Regions from separate parts of the Variovorax sp. GW823-FHT02B07 genome, predicted to be linked through region 3. Evidence: predicted binding sites of a transcription regulator. Region 3 holds the regulator's gene; each other region holds the start of a gene.

Region 1 (5,440 bases), on a different contig from region 3:
CGAGGGCGGCTGCACGCCTCAAGACCAACGAAGACGGTCGGGCTCAGCGCACGAGCCACAACCCCACGCCCAGTAACACCGCCTGCGCGGCCAGCGCGATGTAGAAGAGCTTGCGCGAGGGCGTCGCCATCTCCTGCAGCACCTCGTGGATGCGGCGCGTGAGCAGGGCGCGCAGGGCAGGGTCTTCGCCCGTCGCCGGCGTCGTCGCCCCGTGCGCGGCACGCTCCTGCTGCCACTCGGCCAGCATGTCGCTCAGGGGCAGGCGGGCCAGCACGAAGCCGACCACGGCGCGCACGGCCCGGCCTTCGCCGAGCACCGGCGCGAGCTGCTGGCACAGGGCGTCGGGCGAGAGCCAGTCGGCCACGCGCTGCAGGCCGCCGTGGGTGCGCGGCATGGCTTCGATGCGGCCCGCGATCGCGTCGCCCAGCCGCTGCGACACGGCCTCGCCGCGCGCCGCGACCAGGTGCTGCATCGCGCGGGCGCGGCCCCGCTGCACGCCGAGCAGGAAGTACACGCCGACAAACAGCGACAGCAGCACCGCCACCAGCAACGGCGGCGACATGATCAGCGCCAGGATGGCGCCCGCGCCCCCAGCGCGCGCCGCCGGGTTGCCCGAGCCCTGCAGCTGGCTCAGGTAGTAGAAGAACACGCCACCGCCAAGGAACAGGCCGATCAGCGCGCCCTTGATGGCCGAGCCGGCGAAGGCGAAGCCGGCCTTGGCGCCGGTGCGAACGAGAGACTGAGGGCCAGCGGGTTGTGACGACATGAACGGTTCCTCCGGTTTTTTTGGAAAGCCGCCTCCTGGGAGGCCGGTCGCTGGCGATCATGCCACCGCCTTCCCGCACCATAATCGCGCCACACAACAACGAGGAGGATCGCCATGGGAACCGTCAGATTTCAGAAACCGACCGCTGCATTCGTCGCCGCCTCCTGGGCCGCGCTGATCATCGGTGCCATCGTGTACCTGCTCGGGCTGTGGAATGCCGCGATGCAGCTCAACGAGAAGGGCTACTACTTCACCATCCTCATGTACGGCCTGTTCTCCGCCGTGTCGCTGCAAAAGACAGTGCGCGACCGGCTCGAGGGCATCTCGGTCACCGGCATCTACTTCGGCCTGTGCTGGGTCTCGCTGCTGCTGTCGGTGGGCCTGCTGGCCGTGGGCCTGTTCAACGCCTCGCTGGCTGCGAGCGAGAAGGGCTTCTACGCCATGGCCTTCCTGCTGAGCCTGTTCGGCGCGGTGGCGGTGCAGAAGAACGTGCGCGACATCGCCGCGTACAAGGCCGAGAACCCGCTGGCCGACGACGTCACGGCCACTGAGTAAGCCAGGCCGGGCTCAGCCCGCCTCGAGCAGGCGGCGCAGGGCCTGCAGGTCGCGCGCGATCCAGTCGGCATCGCGTGCAAAGGCCGCATCGTCCATGTGCGGCTGGCGCAGCAGCGTGAACTGCAGCTCGCACACGCCGGGCGCCACGCCGATCACGCGAAACGGCAGGTAGACCTCGGGCACGCCTTCGGGCGCCACCCAGTGGTCGAGCACGCCCAGGTCGTTGGGCGGCGCAAAGCGCATGCGGGCCTCGCCGCTTTCGGGCGTGCGCACGATCCAGTGGTCGCCGTGCGGCACCAGCGCGCTCTTCGCGAGGCCGCTGGCCCAGTCGGGCAGCCGCTTCGGGTCGGAGGCGAGCGCATAGGCGTCGCGCCATTCGCAGTGCACGCGCTGCGTGATGACGCGGGACAGGGCCGCGTCGCCTTCATTCGCCGTTGGGGTCGTCGCTTGGGTCATCGAAGTCGCTCCTGAGCACCTTGGACACGACGGCGCCCGAGAAACCGCGCGCCATCAGGAATCGCATCTGTTTCGCGCGCTCCTTCGCATCGGCGGGTGGCGCGTCGAAGCGGCGGCGCCACAGGACCGTGGCGCGCTCGACTTCGGTCTCCTGCAAGCCGGCCACCGCCTGCGCGATGGCTTCGGGCGCGATGCCCTTGGCCTGCAGCTCCTGCTTCACGCGCAACGCGCCCGAGCGGGCAGCACGCTGGTGCAGCACCGAGGCGACGACGCGCGGCTCGCTGATGAAGTCCTTGGCGGCCAGCTCGTCGAGCGCCTTCGCCAGCGTGCCGGGCTCTTCCTCGTGCTTGGCCAGCTTGCGCTCCAGCTCCGCGCGCGAATGCTCGCGCTGGCTCAGGAGGCGCAGGGCGCGGCCTTTGAGGGAGGGGGCACTGAAGGCCATTCGGGGGTGGTGGGTCGCTCAGGCGGCCCACGCAACACGCGAAGGCCGCTTCGTCTCACTTACTCCGCCGCCTTGTCGGCCTTCGATGCCTTGGCGGGCTTCTCGGCCTTCTCGGGTTCGCTGCCGGCGTCGGCCGCGAGCAGCGGAATGCCCAGCGACTCGCGCACCTTGTTCTCGATCTCGCGCGACAGGTCGGGGTTCTCGCGCAGGAACTCGCGGGCGTTGTCGCGGCCCTGGCCGATCTTCTCGCCGTTGTAGGCGTACCAGGCGCCCGACTTGTCGATGATCTTGGCATTCACGCCCATGTCGATGATCTCGCCCTCGCGGCTGATGCCTTCGCCGAACAGGATGTCGAACTCGGCCGTCTTGAACGGCGGGCTGACCTTGTTCTTCACCACCTTCACCTTGGTTTCGTTGCCGATGGCTTCGTCGCCCTTCTTGATGGTGCCGATGCGGCGGATGTCCAGGCGCACCGAGGCGTAGAACTTCAGCGCATTGCCGCCGGTGGTGGTTTCGGGCGAGCCGAACATCACGCCGATCTTCATGCGGATCTGGTTGATGAAGATGACCATGCAGTTGGTCTTCTTGATCGTGGCCGTGAGCTTGCGCAGCGCCTGGCTCATCAGGCGGGCCTGCAGGCCGGGCAGCGAGTCGCCCATTTCGCCTTCGATTTCGGCCTTGGGCGTGAGCGCGGCGACCGAGTCGACCACGATCAGGTCGACGGCGCCCGAGCGCACCAGCGAATCGACGATTTCGAGCGCCTGCTCGCCGGTGTCGGGCTGGCTGATCAGCAGGTCGGACAGGTTCACGCCGAGCTTCTGGGCGTACTGCACGTCGAGCGCGTGCTCGGCGTCGACGAAGGCGCAGGTGCCGGCCTGCTTCTGCATGGAGGCGATCACCTGCAGCGTGAGCGTGGTCTTGCCCGAGGATTCCGGGCCGTAGATTTCAACGACGCGGCCGCGCGGCAGGCCGCCGACGCCCAGGGCGATGTCCAGGCCCAGCGAGCCGGTGGACACCACCTGGATGTCTTCGAGCGCCTCGCCTTCGCCCAGGCGCATGATCGTGCCCTTGCCGAACTGCTTTTCGATCTGGGCCAGCGCGGCCTGCAGGGCCTTGGCCTTTTCACTGTTGGCGACCGAGATGCTTGCGCCCTTGACGACTGCGTCCATGTGGAAATCTCCTTGAATATCAACGGTTTGTGTCGGGGTTCATCCATCTGCTTTTAACCACAGGCTGGATGCTTGAACAGTAGTGTAGGGGCTCGTGGCGTTTCGCAAACCCACTTTAAAGTCAGTTTGCCTTACCATCTGAAGCCATGGCCGACCCCGCCTTTCCCACCGATCCCGACGCCTGGCGCCAGACCCACCTGGGCCGCCTGCTGGGCCATGCGATGCGCCGCTTCGACGAGCGCGTGCTGGCGCTGATGGCGCACGACATCGACGTGCCGCTGGCGCTGTCGAACCTCGCGGCGCGCGCGCAGGTGAGCGCGGCGCACATTCACATCACGCGGCACCTGGCGCGCGAGGGCTCGCGCCTGACCGAGCTGGCCGAGCGCGCCGGCATGACCAAGCAGGCCATGGGCACGCTGGTCGACCAGTGCGAGGCCTGGGGGCTGGTCACGCGCGGGCCCGACCCGCTCGATGCGCGCGCGCGGCGCGTGCTGTTCACGGCCGACGGGCTGGCCTGGCTGGACGCCTTCCGCCGCGCCGTGACGCAGACCGAGCGCGAGTTCCGCGCCAGCGTGGGCGACGAGATCGCCACCGTGGTAACCATCGGACTCGAAGCCTATACAGCGGGCTAGACTCGCGTTGAGACAAATGTGAACTGCGCCGGCATGGCGCCTGAATCCGCCGGAGGTGGCTCATGCGAATACTGATTGCCGAAGACGACCAGGTGCTGGCCGATGCCCTGCTGCGCAGCCTGCGCACCTCGGGCGCGGCGGTCGATCACGTGGCCAACGGCTCGCAGGCCGACACCGCGCTCATGACCCACAGCGAGTTCGACCTGCTGATCCTCGACCTCGGGCTGCCCAGCCTGCACGGCATCGAGATCCTCAAGCGCCTGCGCGCGCGCGGCTCGCAGCTGCCGGTGCTGGTGCTCACGGCGGCCGACAGCGTGGAAGAGCGCGTGAAGGGCCTGGACCACGGCGCCGACGACTACATGGCCAAGCCCTTCAGCCTGCAGGAGCTCGAGGCGCGCGTGCGCGCCCTCACGCGGCGCGGCATGGGCGCCACCAGCAACGCGATCCGCCACGGCCCGCTGGTCTACGACCAGGCCGGCCGCGTGGCGACCATCGACGGCAAGATGATCGAGCTGTCGGCGCGCGAACTGGGCCTGCTCGAGGTGCTGCTGCAGCGCGCCGGCCGGCTGGTCAGCAAGGACCAGCTGGTGGACCGGCTGTGCGAATGGGGCGAAGAGGTGAGCATCAACGCCATCGAGGTCTACATCCACCGCCTGCGCAAGAAGATCGAGAAGGGACCGGTGCGCATCGCGACGGTGCGCGGGCTGGGCTACTGCCTCGAGAAGATTCCCGGTTGAGCGTGCCCTGCCCGCGCGAAATGCCGTCAGGGCTGCTTGCGCAGATTGACGAGCAGCGTGGCGCCGGTGTTCGAACGGATCAGGAACATGAGGCTGCGGAAGTAGCCGTTGCTGTCGTACACGCCCGCCGGCACCAGCCCGATGATGGCCGGCCCGGCATAGCTGCCGGTGGCGGCGGGGGTGAGCTTGCAGTCGTTGGTGCTGGCCGTGGCGGCATTCACGGCCTTCAGCGTGAGGCTGTACATGTTCTTGGCCGAGCCGGGCTGCGCCAGGGCGACAGTACCCGAGAGCGTGCACTGGCCGATCTGCACGCCGCTCGTGCTGCCAGTGAACACGCCCTGGCCGTCGACCTGCACCGTCACGCCCAGGCTCGGGCTGCTGTCGGTGTTGGACCACGTGCCGGTCATGCTCGCCTGCGACACCGCCAGCGCGTTCTCGATGGTGTAGGCCAGCGGGCCGATATCGGACGGCCTGCCATTGTCGTAGGCGTAGGTGCCATTCACCGACTTCTTCGGCGTGAAGGTGCCCGAGCCGGTCACCGGATACGCGTTGGGCGGGACATACAACTCGGTGTCCGGGTTGAACGACCAGTCGAGCCCCGTGACCTTCAGCGCCCCCCACATCGTGGTCCCGAGGAAGCTGCCTGCCAACGAACCGTTGGTGCCGACGAAGGCAATGCCTCG
Region 2 (5,440 bases), 380 kb from region 3:
TCGCGGATCACCTCGGGATCGAAACGGCACCGCTGCGCCACCTCCAGCGTGTTCGCCAGCATCGCGGGCAGGTACAGCTCGGCCAGCCGCACCCGCTGTCGCAGGTGCCGCTCGGCGTTCGACTGCAGCGCAAAACCGCACTCGGCCACCGTGCGGCCTTCGCGCACCGCCGTGAGCACGTCGTGCAGCGGCTTGCGGCCGCGCGCGTGCATGTGCACGTCGCCGGCCGCGACCAGCGGCACGCCGGCCTGCTCGCCCGCCTGCATCAGCGTGACGAGCCAGAGGTCGTCGTCGAGTTCGTTGAACAGCTCCACGGCCAGCCAGAGGTTGTCGCCGTACAGCGCCCTGGCGGCGGCCAGGTCGTCCTGCACGGTGGCCGCCTCCGGCATGCCGCCCGGCGGACGGTGCGGCACGAAGAGGACCTGGCAGCGCTGCAGCGAGGCCACGTCGCTCGTGTCCCAGTCGACGCGGTACTCGCCCTTGGGCAGCTCGGTGTTGCGCGCGGCGGTGATGAACTCGCAGAGGTTGCCCCAGCCTTCGGTGTCGTTCGCGATCACCACGAGCTTGAAGCGCTCGAAGCGGAACTCGCTGCCGAACAGCAGGTGGAATTCGGGGTGGCGCGGGATCGGCGGTTCGTCCGGGTGCTCTCGCTCGTAGGTGTCCAGCTTGGCGGGCAGGTCGCGCAACGCGACATGCGCGCGCACGATGCCGGCCACCGAGCACTCGTCGGTGATGGCCAGCGCCGCATAGCCGAGGTGGTAGGCGCGCTCGACCACCTCTTCGGGCGTCGACGCGCCGCGCTGGAAGCTGAAGTTCGTGAGGCAGTGCAGCTCGGCATAGCCGGGCAGGCCCGGCGCCGGGCGCAGCCGCTGCGGCAGCACATGCACCTTGGCGGGCTGGCGCTTGCGTTCTTCCTTGCCGCTCAGGTCAGGCATAGAAGCCTTGCAGGTACCAGCGCACCTCGCCCGACGAAAAGCGCGTGGCGGGCCGCTCGCGAAAGATCCACACCAGGCCGGCCTCGGGGCTTTCGGCCACGTAGTAGTCGCGCATCGCGGGCTGGCCGCCGTCTTCTTCGCCGCCCCACCAGCCGGCCTCGACGCGCTGCGGCCCGACCAGCTTGCGCAGCGGCCCGCAGTAGCACGGGCGCTCGCCGTCCATCTCGAGCCGCAAGGGCTCGGGCAGCAGCCAGGGCGGGTAGATCGCATCGGGCTGCGAGGCGGCGTCCTTGCGGGCCTTGTCGGGCGCCGGGGTTTTCTCTTTCTGCAGCGCGGGCCGCCACCGCTGCTGGCGCTCGGGCCGGTGGTCGGCCTGCGCGATCGGCACCACCACCTGGTCGGCGCCGAGCCGCACGCTGAGCCGTTCGACCATCTCGTGCAGCTTGTCGCCCTTGCGGTTGTCTTCCGGCAGGAAGCTGGTGCTGGCGCCGGCCAGCGGATCGGTTTCGAGCGTGCGCAGCTTCAGCCAGCTCGCGGGCGCGGCCAGCGTGGTGAGCGCGAGTTTTTCGGACAGCAGGCGGCGCAGGTGCGCCATGTCCTGCGTGGGCTCTGCCGTGCGCACGGTGAGTTGCTGGTGCGGCGGCAGGGTCACGCCGTTGAGGCGCCGCAGGTCGAGCGTCCATTGCAGCTCGAGCGCACGCGCGCCGCGCTGGCGGGCGCGCAGCCAGATCTGCAGCGCCGAGAGCAGGCGGTTGGCCGACCACATGAGTTCGGGCCCGGTCTCGGCCAGCGCGGGCAGTTCGAGCTTCTGCTCGAACACGTCGGGCAGCGTGAGCCAGGCGTGGCTTTCGGGGCGCAGGCCCCAGGCAATGTCGAGCGCCTCGCGCAGCCCGGTGCCGAAGCGCCGCGTGAGGCCGCCACGCGGCAAGGCGGCCACATCGCCCCAGGTGCGGCAGCCCAGGCGCGCGAGCAGGTCGAGGTGGCCCTGCGCGGCCGTCAGCGTGTCCAGCGGCAGGCCGGCCGGCACCTCGGCGGGCCGGTGCTCGTTGCGCGCGAACAGGCGCAGCCGCGCCAGCGCGATCAGGCTGGTGGCGCCCTGCGCGCCGCGCATGCGCGCGTCGGGTGCGGGGTTGAGGGCCAGCAGCTGGCGCATCAGCGGCGCACGGCCGCCCCACAGGCGTTCGCAGGCCGAGACCTCGAGCATCAGCGCCTCGTCCTGCCAGGCGACGTGCGGCGTGAACTGCAGCGCCCACCAGCCCAGGGCCTCGGGCGGGGGCATGTCGGGGGCGTCGGCTTCTTCGGTTTCAGACGACCACTGCAAGGCGATCCAGTGCATCCGGGCCTCCTTTCCATGCGTCGATGCGCACCACCGTGGCCGACGGCGCGGCGGCCGGCGCCACGGGCGGCTGCAGGCGCAGCTGGCGCCGCACGCGGGCGGCGGCCAGCAGCGCGCTCATGCGGGCGTTGCGCGCCGGCACCCGCACCGGCGCGGCCAGCGGCGGCCCCCGGCGCTTGAGCAGGTGCAGCGCGATCTGCGCCGGATCGTCCGCGCAGCGTTCGGCACGCAGGCGCAGCCGCGCAGGCGAGGCCGACAGCGCCACCGACTCGGGCCGGCACACGAACAGCAGCACCTCGTGCTGCGCGGCCGCCAGTTGCAGCCGCCGCAGCTCGCCCACGCGGGCCTGCGGCAGCCAGGCGACGACGGCGGCGATCTCGGCGCAGCGCAGCGCCTGCTCGCAGGCCCACAGCCGCGCGGCCGGGGCGTCGCTGCGCACGCACATCAGCGCCTCCACCGGCAGCCCCTGCGCCGCCAGCGCGGTGCCGCAGGGTTCGTAAGGCGCGCCGACCAGCACCACCGGCCCGCCGCGCGCTTCCACGGCCTGCGCCAGCGCAGGCAGCAGCAGGCGCCAGACATGGGCCTCGGGCGTGGCCTGCAGCAGCTCCGTCATCGCGCCCACGGGCCAGCCGCCGCCGGGCAACTCGGCGTCGAGCGCGGCATGCCCGGTGGCCACGACCTGCGCGTCGGCCAGGCCGAGTTCGTCGGCGTGCCAGACGCCGCGGCCCGCGGCGGTGGAAAAGGAGTCGAGGAAAGGGAGGCCCATGATTGCAGTTGTTAACTGTATTTTTATACAGTATTCCCCGGGTCGCAACCAGCGATCGATTTACCTGCGAAGGCCCGCGCCTTAAGATCGGTTTATTAACAATTAGTGACCATGAGACACAAAAAGATTCACCTGCGGTTTCTGGCCCTCGCCGCGCTCGCCACCCTCGTCTGTGCAGGGGCACCCGCCTCGGCCCAGCCCGCCAAGCCGCTCCTGATCGGCCAGACCTACGTGCAGACCGGCCCGCTCGCGTCGCTGTCGACCGAGCCACTGGTGGGCATCCGTGCCATGTTCACCGCGCTGAACGCGAGCGGCGGCGTCAACGGCCGGCCGGTCGAGCTGCGCCAGCTCGACGACGCCTACGACCCCGCCAAGGGCGCCGAGAACGTCAAGACCTTCGCGCGCGACGGCGCCGTGGGCGTGCTGATGCCCATCGGCACCTCGTCGGCGGTCGGCGCGCTGAAGGCGGCCAACGAGCTGAAGATTCCCGTCGTCGGCCCCTACACGGGCGCGGGCCCGGTGGTGAAGTTCAGCGAGTTCGGTTTTCCGGTGCGCATCAGCTTCGACGAGGAATACAGCCGCATCGTGAACCACCTGTTCACCATCGGCCTGTCGCGCATCGCCTTCGCGCACAACGACAACCCCGGCGCGCGCTCGGCGATGGAGAGCACGCAGAAGTTCATTGCCGAACGCGGCGACAAGATGGTCGGCAGCGTGGCCATCAAGAACGACGGTTCCGACGCGGCCGAGCGCGCCGCCGAGCTGGCCAAGCTCAAGCCCAAGGCCGTGGTGCTGTCGGCCACCAACGACGTGGCGGCGAAATTCATCGCGGCCTACCGCGCGACCGGCGGCGAGACGGCCTTCTATTCGTTCTCCTTCCTGAACGGACAGAAGCTCTTCCAGGACATCAAGAAGGACGCGGCCGGCGTGGTCATCTCGCAGGTCGTGCCCTACCCGTGGAACAGCGCGATGCCGGTGATTGCCGAGTACCAGGCGGCGATGAAGAAGATCGGCATGACCGAGTTCAGCTACGCCAGCCTGGAGGGCTACGTCACGGCCAAGGTCATGGTCGAAGGCCTGAAGCGCGCGGGCGCCAACCCCACGCCCGAGTCGCTGCAGAAAGGCCTGGAGTCGTTCAAGACGCTCGACCTCGGCGGCATCGCCGTGTCGTACCGGCCCGGCGAGCACCGCGGGCTGACCTTCTCGGAGCTGTCGATGCTCAAGGCCGACGGGCGCTACCTGCGCTGAGCCCTTCCGCCCGCCGGCATGGCGGGCGCAGAATTTCGTTCGTGACGACGCCCCTCACGAACGCACACCCTTACGCCCTCACGCGCGCCCGGTTGCTCCGACTGGGCGCAGCCCTGTGCGCAGGTGCCGCGCTCCCCTCCTTCGCCCAGCAGCCACCCCGCAGGCCCGCGATGCAGATGACCACCCGCCCCATTCCCTCCACGAAGGAAGCCCTGCCGGTCGTCGGCTGCGGCACCTGGATCGGCTTCGACCAGCGCCCCGGCACCGACGAATACGGGCGCCTGCCCGGCGTGCTCGACGCGCTCTTCGCGGCCGGCGGCACGGTGATCGACAGCTCGCCGATGTACGGCCGCTCCGAGGAAACCACCGGCGAACTGCTGGCTACAACGAAGCCGGGCACCAGGCCCTTCCTCGCGACCAAGGTCTGGACCTCGGGCCACGAGGCAGGCATCGCGCAGATGGAACAGTCGTTCACTCGGCTGCGCACGAAAGAGATCGACCTGATGCAGGTGCACAACCTCGTCGACTGGCGCACCCACCTCGCCACGCTGCGCGGCTGGAAAGAGAAAGGCCGCGTGCGCTACATCGGCATCACCCACTACACCGCCTCGGCCTACGACGAGGTCGAAGCGGTGCTGCGCGCCGAGAAGCTCGACTTCCTGCAGATCAACTACTCGCTCGATGCGCGCGATGCCGAGCAGCGCCTGCTGCCGCTCGCGGCCGAGCGCGGCGTGGCGGTGATCGTCAACATGCCCTTCGGCGGCGGCGGCCTGCTGCGGCGCCTGCGCGACAGGCCGCTGCCCGCCTGGGCCGGCGACATCGGCTGCACGAGCTGGGCGCAGGTGCTGCTGAAGTTCGTGCTGAGCCATCCGGCCGTGACATGCACGATCCCGGGCACGAGCCGCGCGGAGCACATGACGGACAACGCCGCGGCCGGTGCCGGCACCTTCCCCGATGCCGCCTTCTGGCGCCGCGAGGCCTCTTCTATTCGAACTTGACGTTGTGCTCCCGCACGGTCGCGCCGAAGGCGTCGTACTGCGTGCGGAAGAACTCGGCGAACTTCGCGGGGCTCATGCCGTAGCCCTCGAAGCCCTGCTGCACCAGTTGCGCATGCACGTCGGGCCGCTTGAGCGTGTTCTGCAACTCCTGCGAGAG
Region 3 (5,440 bases):
TTCGCCAGCAGCCAGCCGCCCAGCGCCGCGCCCAGGGCCTGGCCGATGTAGATGCCCGAGCTGTTGAGCGCCACCGAGCCCGGCGCCAGGGCGGGCGCCAGCCCCACGAGGCGCGCCTGCTGCGAGGAGTTGGTGGCAAAGCAGCCCAGGCCCCAGGGCACGAGCACCACCGCCAGCCACGCCAGCGTGCTGGCCAGCGGCCACAGCAGCAGGCTCAGCGCGATCAGCCCGGTCGTCAGCAGCACCATGCGCCCGGCGCCGACGCGGTCGATGTAGCGGCTCACCACCATGTTGCCCAGCAGGCCGAAGGCGCCGAACAGCGCCCACATCAGGCTCAGCGTGTTGGCGTCGGCGCCGAAGCCCTGCTTGAGCAGCGGGCCGAAATAGCTGAACAGCACGAACTGGCCGACGCCCTGCAGGGCCGTGACCGACACGATGCCCATCAGCACCGGGCTGCGCAGCACGCGCGACCAGGCGGCGGCCGTGAGCGCGGCGGGCCGGATGCCGCTGGGCAGCGTGAGCCAGACCGAGGCGGCGCTCACGACGCTGAGCGCCGCGATGGCCATGAAGGCCATGCGCCAGCCCAGGTGGCCACCGATCAGCGCGCCGATCGGCAGGCCCAGCACCGAGGCCACCGACCAGCCGAGAAAGACGAAGGTGACGGCGCGCCCGCGCTGCTCGGGCGGCACCAGCATGCCGGCGCAGGCCGCGGCCTGGGGCGTGAAGATAGCGGGCGCGATCACCGTGAGCATGCGCACCGGCAGCAGCGCGCCGAAGCTGGGCGCGAGCGCCGCGACCACGTGCCACGCGGCGTACCAGAGCAGGGTGAGGGCGAGCAGCTTGCGGCGGTCCCAGCCGGCGACCGCGGCGGCCAGCAGCGGGGCGCCCAGGCACATCACGAAGGCGGCCGCGCTGATCAGCTGGCCTGCGGTGGCGACCTTGATGGCCAAGGAGGCGCTGATCTCATTGAGGGTGCCGGGCACGACCATCACGCCCGTGCCGATCACGAAATTGCCGGCCAGCAGCGCCCAGAGCGCGCCTCGCTGCGGCGCGGGCCGGCTCATGCGTTCACCGCCGGACCTGCAGCGCGCCGGGGTTCACGATGTTCGTGGGATTGCCCTTGATGAAGCTTACGACGTTGTCGAACGCCTGGCCGAAGTAGCTTTCGTAGCTTTCCTGCTCGACGTAGCCGATGTGCGGCGTGCAGATGCAGTTTTCGAGGCGCAGCAGCGCATGGCCCTGCAGCGGCGGCTCGCTCTCGAACACGTCGATGGCCGCCAGCCCGGGGCGCCCGCGGTTGAGCGCGGCCAGCAGGGCATCGGCCTCGACCAGCTCGGCGCGCGAGGTGTTGACGAACAGCGCCGTCGGCTTCATGCGCGAGAGGTCTTCGAGCTTGACGAGGCCCTGAGTGTCCTCGTTGAGCCGCAGGTGCACCGACAGCACGTCGGCGGCGGCAAAGAATTCGTGGCGGTTCTGCGCCACCTGGAAGCCGTCGGAGCGCGCCTTGGCGCAGCTGGCCTCGCGGCCCCAGATCACGACCTGCATGCCGAAGGCCTGTCCATAGCGCGCCACCAGCTGGCCGATGCGGCCGTAGCCCCAGATGCACAGCGTCTTGCCCTTGAGCACCGAGCCGACGCCGAAATTCGGCGGCATCGACGCCGACTTGAGGCCCGACTGCTGCCAGGCCCCGTGTTTGAGGTTGCTGATGTACTGCGGCAGGCGGCGCATGGCCGCCATGATCAGCGCCCAGGTGAGTTCGGCGGGTGCCTGCGGCGAGCCCGAGCCTTCGGCCACCGCCACACCGCGTTCGGTGCAGGCCGTGACGTCGATGTGGCCGCCGACGCGACCGGTCTGGGAAATCAGCTTGAGCTTGGGCAGCTTCTCGATCAGCTGGCGGGAGATCTGACTGCGCTCGCGGATGAGCACGATGACGTCCGCATCCTTGAGGCGAACCGACAGCTGACCGATGCCCTTGACCGTGTTGGTGTAGACCTTGGCGGCGTAAGCGTCCAGCTTGGCAGCGCACTGCAGCTTGCGCACGGCGTCCTGGTAGTCGTCGAGGATCACAATGTTCATGGCATGCCATTGTGCCTCGCAGCATCGGCACGTCGCACGTGTGAACGTTTGGATACCCGGCACCGGATGGCGCCCGGGAGGCCTGTTTCAGCCCGTTGGAGGTGAATCCGCCGTGCGCATGAGGGGGCGCACAGAGTGCGCAGGCACGGCGGGTTCGTTGGCACTTTCTCAGTGCAGGTGGCTGGGGCGGGGCGCGCCGCTGCCGGTTTCCGCGGCTTCCAGTGCGGCGAGCCGGTCGAGTTCGGCGCACACGTCGGCCATGCGGCCGGAGATCACGACCCGGTTGGCGCAGCCGCGCTGCGTGCCTTGCCGGTCGACCACGCGGACCACGCGCAGCGGTCGGGCGGGCGTGGCGGCGGACGGTGACGCGGCCGGCGCCGGGCTGCCGGGGGTGCGTGCCGTGCAGGCCGGGCGAATGGCCACGTAGCGCAAGCCGGCCGCTGCGTCGCCGCTCTCACCATGCGACGGGCGACGAGCGGGCATCCAGCGGGTGGCCAGCGATTGCAGGGGCGACCAGAGGTCGGCGATGGCGAGGAGGGCGATTCCCATGTGAACTCCAAAAAAGTATGAGGTTGAACACAGGCAGGATTTCTTGAGTCGGCCACGACAGGGTGATGGCGACTTCGCGCCATACGCCCGCCACCTGTCGCGGCCGGATGAGGTGCTGCTGCGTGTGGGCAGCAGGCCCGGGGCTACATCAGCATCGTGTTGCGGATGAGGCCGACCGCGAGGCCTTCGATCTCGAAGGGCTCGCCGGGCTGGACGATGATGGTCGGGTAGTCGGGGTTCTCGGCGTGCAGCTCGATCACCTGCTTGTTGCGCTTCAGGCGCTTCACGGTGACTTCTTCGCCCAGGCGCGCCACCACGATCTGGCCGTTGCGCGCTTCCTTGGTGGCCTGCACGGCGAGCAGGTCGCCGTCCATGATGCCGGCGTCGCGCATCGACATGCCGCGCACCTTGAGCAGGTAGTCGGGCTGGCGCTGGAACAGCGTGTTCTCGACGTAGTAGGTCTGGTCGACGTGCTCTTGCGCGAGGATGGGCGAACCCGCTGCGACGCGGCCGATGAGCGGCAGCGCGAGCTGGGCCATGCCGGGCAGCGAGAGCGAGAACTGGTTGCCTTCGCGGTGGCGCGTTTCGTGGAGCGAGCGCAGCGCATCGCCCTTGAGGCGGATGCCGCGCGAGGTGCCGCTGACGAGTTCGATCACACCCTTGCGGGCCAGGGCCTGCAGGTGCTCCTCGGCGGCATTGGCCGACTTGAAGCCCAGCTCGTTGGCGATTTCGGCGCGCGTAGGCGGCGCACCGGTGCGTGCGATGGCGCCCTGGATCAGGTCCAGGATCTGCTGCTGGCGGGCGGTAAGCTTCACTGCGAACTGCATAGTGGTTTCCTTGCGGCACTGGCTAGATATCCAGTACCTGTATTTTTAACCAGTTTTCAAAAGTTGACAAGCCATGACTCATTCCTCTTCGTCCGAGACGCGCCGCGTGGTCGTGCTGGGCACCGGCGGCACCATTGCCGGCAAGGCCGCCAGCAGCGGCGACAACATCGGCTACACCGCCGGACAGGTGGGCGTGGCGGACCTGCTGGGCGGCATCGAGGCGCCGGCCGGCGTGACGCTGGTGGCGGAGCAGGTCGCGCAGCTCGACAGCAAGGACATGGACGCCGACACCTGGCGCCAGCTGGCCGCGCGCTGCGCCCACTGGCTGGCGCAGCCTGATGTGGCCGGCATCGTGGTCACGCACGGCACCGACACGCTGGAAGAGACCGCCTTCTTCCTGCACGCGGTGCTCGCGCCGGCCAAGCCGGTGGTGCTGACCTGCGCGATGCGCCCGGCGACGGCCCTGTCGCCCGATGGCCCGCAGAACGTGCGCGACGCGCTCGCGGTGGCCTCGACGCCCGGCGCGCAGGGCGTGACGGTGGTGTGCGCGGGCACGATCCACAGTGGCCTCGATGTGCAGAAGGTGCACACCTACCGCCTCGAGGCCTTCGCGTCGGGCGACGCGGGGCCGGTCGGCTATGTGGAAGAGGGCGAGGTGCGGCGCGTGCGTGCGTGGCCGCAGGGCGCGCCGTTCGATGCGGCGCGGCTGGAGGCGGTGTCGACGCCGTGGCCCCGCGTCGAGATTGTCATGAGCCACGCGGGCGCGAGCGGTGCGATCGTGGAGGCCTTGCTGCTCCCGTCGGCGGAACCCTTGCGCGGCCTGGTCGTGGCCACGACCGGCAACGGCACCGTGCACCACGCGCTGGAAGGCGCGGCGCTGAAGGCGCAGGACGGCGGCGTGGCAGTGCTGCGCGCCACGCGCTGCACGAACGGACGCATCCTGCCGAAACCCGGTGACGGGCTGCGGGATGCGGGCGCACTCACGCCGGTGAAGGCGCGGGTCGCGCTGGTGCTGGAACTGTTGGGAGTGGCCGCCCTGCCGGAGTCGGAGGGCGGCTAGGAGAACGAGGCTGACGAATCAGCCGCTGGATCAGCTGTTCAGTGCGGCAAGCGCGCGCTGCGTGATCTCGTCGACCGTGCCCACGCCCTGGATGGCGCGGTACTTTGGCGCAGCGGCCGGATCGGTCTTGGCCCAGGCCGAGTAATAGTCGACCAGCGGACGGGTCTGCTGGCTGTAGACGTCGAGCCGCTTGCGCACGGTCTCTTCCTTGTCGTCTTCGCGCTGGATCAGCTCTTCACCGGTCACGTCGTCCTTGCCTTCCACCTTCGGCGGATTGAACTTGACGTGGTAGGTGCGGCCCGATGCCGGGTGCGAGCGGCGGCCGCTCATGCGTTCGATGATGTCGCCGAAGGGCACGTCGATCTCGAGCACGTAGTCGAGCTTGACGCCGGCCGCCTTCATGGCGTCGGCCTGCGGAATGGTGCGCGGGAAGCCGTCGAACAGGAAACCGCCGTTGCAGTCGGGCTGCGCGATGCGTTCCTTCACGAGGTTGATGATCAGGTCGTCGCTGACCAATGCACCCGAATCCATGATCGTCTTGGCCTGCAGCCCGAGGGGGGTGCCTGCCTTGACCGCGGCGCGCAACATGTCGCCGGTGGAGATTTGGGGAATGCCGTATTTCTGGCAGATGAAGGTCGCTTGCGTGCCTTTGCCTGCTCCGGGCGCGCCCAGCAAAATAAGTCTCATGGTGTCCTCGGAAGGTTCTTAGATTTTGTGTCGCGCCCCATGCGCGCCCTCAGGCGCGCCGAGGCGGAATTGCATCGAGGATAGCATGCGTCCCCGTGACAAATTGCCGCCGTCTCCCTCGGGGCGGCCTGCAGCTCACGCAGGCGAGCCGGCCGCGAAGACGGCGCGCACGCGCGCCAGGTCTTCGGGCGTGTCGATCCCGGGGCCTGGGGCCACATCGCTGACATGCACCGCGATACGG
Region 4 (5,440 bases), on a different contig from region 3:
AGACCGTGAAGGCTCTCGAACAGCAGGCCGGCTTCTTCGAAAGCACGTTTCTTGCTGGTGGCGTCAACGCTCACGAGCACTTGAGCGGGCGGCAGGATGGACGCGAGGCGATTCATGGTGGGGTCAGAGCGGGGCGATTATGCACCTCCTCGGTAAAAACCCCCAGTCCCCCTAATTACTTTCGTCTACATGTGTTGCCGTGAGGCGTCGCTTCCTCTGGAGGCCCTTGCAAAGCCCCACCAATGTGGTCAGACAAACAAAAGGCCGCCCGAAGGCGGCCTGAGATGCGGGGCGCGGGGCCCGGCGTTTACATCACGCGCTTGGGCGCCACGTGATGGTGGTCCTGCAGGCGATCCTTGTGGCGGACCACCTGGCGGTCGAGCTTGTCGACCAACTCATCAACCGCGGCGTACAGATCAGCGTGGCTCGATTCCGCGAACATGTCATTGCCCTTGACGTGAATGTTGCACTCCGCCCTTTGGCGGCGTTCCTTTTCCTTCTGCTTTTCCACCGTGAGGATCACCTTGACATCGACCACCTGGTCGAAATGTCGCGTGATCCGGTCCAGCTTGCTCGTGACGTAGGTGCGCAAGGCAGGTGTGACGTCGAGGTGATGACCGCTGATCGTCAAATTCATGAATGACCTCCTGAGAATTGACGGTTGGGGAAATGACCGCGCTCCGGGATGAAGCGTGGCCGGCGAAACAGGTGAGGTTGGGAGAGAGGGGGAAGAGGAAGGGAGATGAAGAAAGGGGGCGGTCGGATTCACTATGCCCAAGCTGTCACGGTATTGCAATACCGGGGCTTGCCCGAGTGACGGACCGGTGTATTGCATGCCCTAATCCGCTATTGATTCCATAGCTGCCCCTGTGCAGTGGCATGCCGTTGCGGCACATTGGAAGCAAGTGTTTCCATGTGCAGCGCGCAGTGACCCTCACGCCCGAAGGGCCGGCCCGTTCAGCGCCAGGCGGCGCGCATGCGGTTGCGCAGGTCGATCACCGCGGCCGGCGGCGGCACCGCGGGCGGCAGCACCGGCGGCGGCGGCCAGGTCTGCAACTCGAAGCCCGCCAGGTCGGACTCCGTGATGAAGCGGGTGCGGTTGGCGTACAGGTGCCGGTCGCCACGCGCCGCCTGCTGCGTGATGTGGAAGCGCTGCGGCATCACCAGGTGCAGGTGATCGCGGGCCCGCGTCATCGCCACGTAGAGCAGGCGCCGTTCTTCTTCCAGCTCGTGCGCGCCCTGCGCCACGTCGGCCGGCATGCAGCCGTCGACCACGTTGATGACGTGCACCGAGTTCCACTCCTGCCCCTTGGCCGAATGGATGGTCGACAGGATCAGGTAGTCCTCGTCGAGCGAGGGCGGGCCGGGCCGATCGCTGGTGGCCTCGGGCGGGTCGAGCGTGAGCTCGGTGAGAAAGCGCTCGCGCGAGCCATAGCCGGCCGCCAGCCGCGCCAGTTGCTCGACGTCGGCGCGCCGCACGCCCGAGGTGTCTTCGTACAGCCGCTCCAGGTGCGGCTGGTACCACTGCATCGCCACCTCCACGTCGGCCGGCCACTGCAGCGACGGCGCGCGCAAGGCGGCGTAGGCCTGGGCGAAGTCGGCCCACTGTTCGCGCGCGGCCGACGGCGGCACGAAGTCGCGCACGGCCGCGGCCGGGTCGGCCGCCTGGTCCATCGCGTCGAGCAGGCGCGTGCCGGTGGCCGGCCCCACGCCGGGGATGAGCTGCGTGACCCGGAAGCCCGCCATGCGCCCGCGCGGGTTCTGCGCGAAACGCAGCACGGCGAGCAGGTCCTTCACGTGCGAGGCCTCGAGGAACTTGAGCCCGCCGAACTTCACGAACGGGATGTTGCGCCGCGCCAGTTCCAGCTCGAGCGCCGCGCTGTGCGACGAAGTGCGAAACAGCACCGCCTGCGACTTCAGCGCCAGCCCGCCTTCGCGGTGCGCCAGGATCTTGTCGGCCACCCAGCGCGCCTGCCCGGCCTCGTCGGGCACGAGCACCAGCACCGGCTTGCCGGCCGAGGGCTTGTCGGTCCACAGCGTCTTGGCGTGCCGCTCGGCGGCTTGCGCGATGACGCGGTTCGACACGTCGAGGATCGGCTGCGTCGAGCGGTAGTTGCGCTCCAGCGTGACGATGCGCGCCTGTTGGCTGAACTGCGAAGGAAAGTCGAGGATGTTGCGCACCGTGGCGCCGCGGAACGAGTAGATCGACTGCGCGTCGTCGCCCACCACCGTCACGCCGCGCCCGTCGGGCTTCATCGCGCGCAGGATCTCGGCCTGCAGCAGGTTGGTGTCCTGGTACTCGTCGACCAGCACGTGGTCGAAACGCGCGCCGACGTGCGCGGCCAGCGCGGGCTCGGCGACCATCTCGGCCCAGTAGAGCAGCAGGTCGTCGTAGTCGAGCACGTTCTGCTGCTGCTTGGCCTCGACGTAGGCGCCGAAGAGCGTCTTGAGCTGCGCCTCCCACTCGGCGCACCAGGGAAAGCTGTCCTTCAGCACGGCGGCCAGCGGCGCTCGCGTGTTCACGCAGCGCGAGTAGATCGACAGGCAGGTGCCCTTGCGCGGGAAGCGGTTGACCGTGGACGACAGGCCCAGCTCATGCCGCACCAGCCCCATGAGGTCTTCGGCGTCGCCGCGGTCGTGGATGGTGAAGTTCTCGTCCAGCCCGATCTGCGCGGCGTACTCGCGCAGCAGCCGCGCGCCGATGCCGTGGAAGGTGCCGGCCCACGGCAACGCGGGCGGGCGCTCCGACTTCAGGCCCAGCACGCGCGCCAGCACCTGGCCCGCGCGGCGCTCCATTTCCTGCGCGGCGCGGCGCGAGAAGGTGAGCAGCAGCAGCCGCTGCGGATCGACCCCGTCCGCGATGAGGTGCGCCACGCGGTGCGCCAGCGTGCTGGTCTTGCCCGAGCCGGCACCGGCGATCACGAGCAGCGGCCGGTGGTCGGCGCCGACCGCTGCGCCCACGCCATGCTCGACCGCCGCGCGCTGGTCGTCGTTGAGCGCGGCAAGCGCCGCGGCCAGGCGCTCGGCTTGCGTCTTCGGAGGGGTGGAAAGAACGGGGGACGCAGGGGTCTGCATGGGCACGACTTTACTGTATGTCCGTCCAGTTCGAGTGCCTTGTCGCCCTGTGGCCGGTGACATAATCGCGCCTCGCTGCAACCGGAGACTCCCCATGGAAACCGCCCCGTCTCGGCAGCTTTCAACTCCCTGGCGACGCTGCGCGTGATGTACTGACGCCGGGTCCGCGGGAATTGAAAGCGCCCCGCCCTCGCCCATCGTTCAGTCACCCCCGGGAGTGAGCCCATGCTCAACATCTTTACGCTCGCCAACGGCCGCCTCGTCCAGGAAGAGATCGAGTCGCTCGAAGAGCTCTCCAAGTTCCAGCCGATCTGGGTCGACCTCGAGTCGCCCACGCTCGAGGAAAAGCGCTGGATCAAGCAGTACTACGGCCTCTCGATTCCCGAAGACGCGATGGACGAGGACATCGAGGAGTCGGCCCGCTTCTACGAGGAAGACAACGGCGAGCTGCACATCCGCTCCGACTTCCTGATCGACGACGACGAAGACCCGCGCACGGTGCGCGTCGCCTTCATCCTCAACCAGCACAACACCGACCTGCGCAGCCGCGGCGTGCTGTTCTCGATCCACGACGAAGACGTGCCCGTGTTCCGCCTGCTGCGCATGCGCGCACGCCGCGCGCCGGGGCTGATCGAAGACGCCAAGGAAGTGATGCTCAAGCTCTTCGACGCCGACGCCGAATACTCGGCCGACACGCTGGAGAACATCTACGACGAGCTCGAGGTGGCCGGCAAGAAGGTGCTGTCGGGCAATGTCAGCGACGAGCTGGCCGGCGAGGTGCTGGGCGCCATCGCGCGCCAGGAAGACTTGAACGGCCGCATCCGCCGCAACGTGATGGACACGCGCCGCGCCGTGAGCTTCATGATGCGCAGCAAGATGCTCAACGCCGAGCAGTTCGAAGAAGCACGGCAGATCCTGCGCGACATCGAATCGCTGGACAACCACACGGCCTTCCTCTTCGACAAGATCAACTTCCTGATGGATGCGACCGTCGGTTTCATCAACATCAACCAGAACAAGACCATCAAGATCTTCTCGGTGGCCAGCGTCGCGCTGCTGCCGCCCACGCTGATCGCGAGCATCTACGGCATGAACTTCAAGTTCATGCCCGAGCTCGACTGGGCCATGGGCTACCCCTACGCCATCGCGCTGATGGCCGCCAGCGCGCTGGTGCCGATGTGGTACTTCCGCCGGCGCGGCTGGCTCAAGTAGTTCTTCACACTGGGTGCTAGAGTGACTGCCGGCAGGCAGCTGACCCTGGAGAGCCCCGTGCGCAGACTTCGTTTCCTCACCAACCGCCACCGCGCGCCGTCTACGAACACCGCGCTCGGACTGCTGCTGGCCTTCAACGCCGGCGCCATCAATGCGGGCGGCTTCCTCGTGCTGCACATGTACACCTCGCACATGACCGGCTTCGCCTCGCAGCTGGCGGACGGCATGGTGCTGGGCAACCTCACGCTGCTGCTGAACGCGCTGGGCGCGATCCTGGCGTTCGTGAGCGGCGCCGCGGTCTGCGCGGTGCTGGTGAACTGGGCGCGGCAGCACCGGCTGCATGGCGTGTACGCGCTGCCGCTGCTGCTGGAGGCCGCGCTGATGTTCCCGTTCGGGCTCGCCGGCGCCATCACGCTGACCTGGGCCACGCCGTTCGCGGTGCCGCTCACGGTGCTGCTGCTGTCCTTCATCATGGGGCTGCAGAACGCCGTGGCGTCGAAGACCTCGGGCGGCAGCACGCGCACCACCCACATGACCGGCAACATCACCGACGTGGGGATCGAGCTGGGCAAGATGCTCTACTGGAACCGGCGCGCGCCGTCCACACCGCTGCCGGTGCGCCACGACCGCAGCCGGCTGCGCCGCTGCGGCGGGCTGGTCGCCATGTTCGTGCTCGGCGGCGCCGTGGGTGCGCTGGGCTTCAAGCACGTGGGCTTCATCTGCGTCGTGCCGCTGGCCGCGCTGCTGCTGGCGCTGTCGATCCCGCCGCTGCTGCGCGACCTGCCGCAGCTGCGCCGGCTCGCGCCGTAGGCGGGTTCTTCAGGCCGCGTCGCGCGGCAGGGAGGCGAGCCAGGCGTCGACCAGCGCAAGGCTGTAGCGGCTCGCCACCTCGGCCACGAAGCGCGTGAAGTCGCCGTGCGCGGCATCGTCGGCGCGGTCCGAGATGGTCCGCAGCGCCGCGAAGGGCACGCCGTAGTCGTGGCAGGCCTGCGCCATCGCCGCGCCCTCCATCTCGACGGCGAGCGCGTCGGGCAGCGAGCGCTGCAGGGCCCCGCACTCCGCGGTGGTCGACACGAAGCGGTCGCCGCTGATCAGCAGGCCGCGATGCACCCTCGGTGCACGCAGATGGAATTCATCGACAGCCTTCTGCCCC

What was found. Region 3 encodes LexA, which represses DNA repair genes until DNA is damaged. Its sites were predicted from a motif close to ACTGTATNNNNATACAGT; they were not measured.
Region 1: recA (recombinase RecA) is a predicted target of LexA. The motif match lies at 3,452-3,469, and genes of this name have one in related genera.
Region 2: imuA (translesion DNA synthesis-associated protein ImuA) is a predicted target of LexA. The motif match lies at 3,052-3,069, and genes of this name have one in related genera.
Region 4: AC1RGU_RS25505 (ATP-dependent helicase) is a predicted target of LexA. The motif match lies at 3,088-3,105, and genes of this name have one in related genera.

What each region holds. Positions count from the first base shown of each region.
Region 1 covers NZ_JBXAJX010000005.1:169,336-174,775, forward strand. Annotated here, with positions in the region: gene AC1RGU_RS24330 (hypothetical protein) at 44-766, opposite strand; gene yiaA (inner membrane protein YiaA) at 881-1,321, shown strand; gene AC1RGU_RS24340 (SRPBCC family protein) at 1,334-1,777, opposite strand; gene recX (recombination regulator RecX) at 1,746-2,219, opposite strand; gene recA (recombinase RecA) at 2,279-3,388, opposite strand; gene AC1RGU_RS24355 (MarR family winged helix-turn-helix transcriptional regulator) at 3,535-4,020, shown strand; gene AC1RGU_RS24360 (response regulator transcription factor) at 4,083-4,757, shown strand; gene AC1RGU_RS24365 (hypothetical protein) at 4,784-5,440, opposite strand, start outside.
Region 2 covers NZ_JBXAJX010000001.1:1,559,319-1,564,758, reverse strand. Annotated here, with positions in the region: gene AC1RGU_RS07360 (error-prone DNA polymerase) at 1-935, opposite strand, end outside; gene AC1RGU_RS07355 (Y-family DNA polymerase) at 928-2,271, opposite strand; gene imuA (translesion DNA synthesis-associated protein ImuA) at 2,240-3,037, opposite strand; gene AC1RGU_RS07345 (ABC transporter substrate-binding protein) at 3,149-4,285, shown strand; gene AC1RGU_RS07340 (aldo/keto reductase) at 4,456-5,283, shown strand; gene AC1RGU_RS07335 (Bug family tripartite tricarboxylate transporter substrate binding protein) at 5,270-5,440, opposite strand, start outside.
Region 3 covers NZ_JBXAJX010000001.1:1,938,459-1,943,898, forward strand. Annotated here, with positions in the region: gene AC1RGU_RS09040 (MFS transporter) at 1-1,064, opposite strand, end outside; gene AC1RGU_RS09045 (D-2-hydroxyacid dehydrogenase family protein) at 1,069-2,076, opposite strand; gene AC1RGU_RS09050 (hypothetical protein) at 2,245-2,625, opposite strand; gene lexA (transcriptional repressor LexA) at 2,769-3,452, opposite strand; gene AC1RGU_RS09060 (asparaginase) at 3,526-4,512, shown strand; gene adk (adenylate kinase) at 4,543-5,199, opposite strand; gene kdsB (3-deoxy-manno-octulosonate cytidylyltransferase) at 5,335-5,440, opposite strand, start outside.
Region 4 covers NZ_JBXAJX010000006.1:86,371-91,810, reverse strand. Annotated here, with positions in the region: gene AC1RGU_RS25515 (PTS sugar transporter subunit IIA) at 1-116, opposite strand, end outside; gene hpf (ribosome hibernation-promoting factor, HPF/YfiA family) at 308-637, opposite strand; gene AC1RGU_RS25505 (ATP-dependent helicase) at 958-3,075, opposite strand; gene corA (magnesium/cobalt transporter CorA) at 3,301-4,287, shown strand; gene AC1RGU_RS25495 (YoaK family protein) at 4,345-5,097, shown strand; gene AC1RGU_RS25490 (5'-methylthioadenosine/adenosylhomocysteine nucleosidase) at 5,107-5,440, opposite strand, start outside.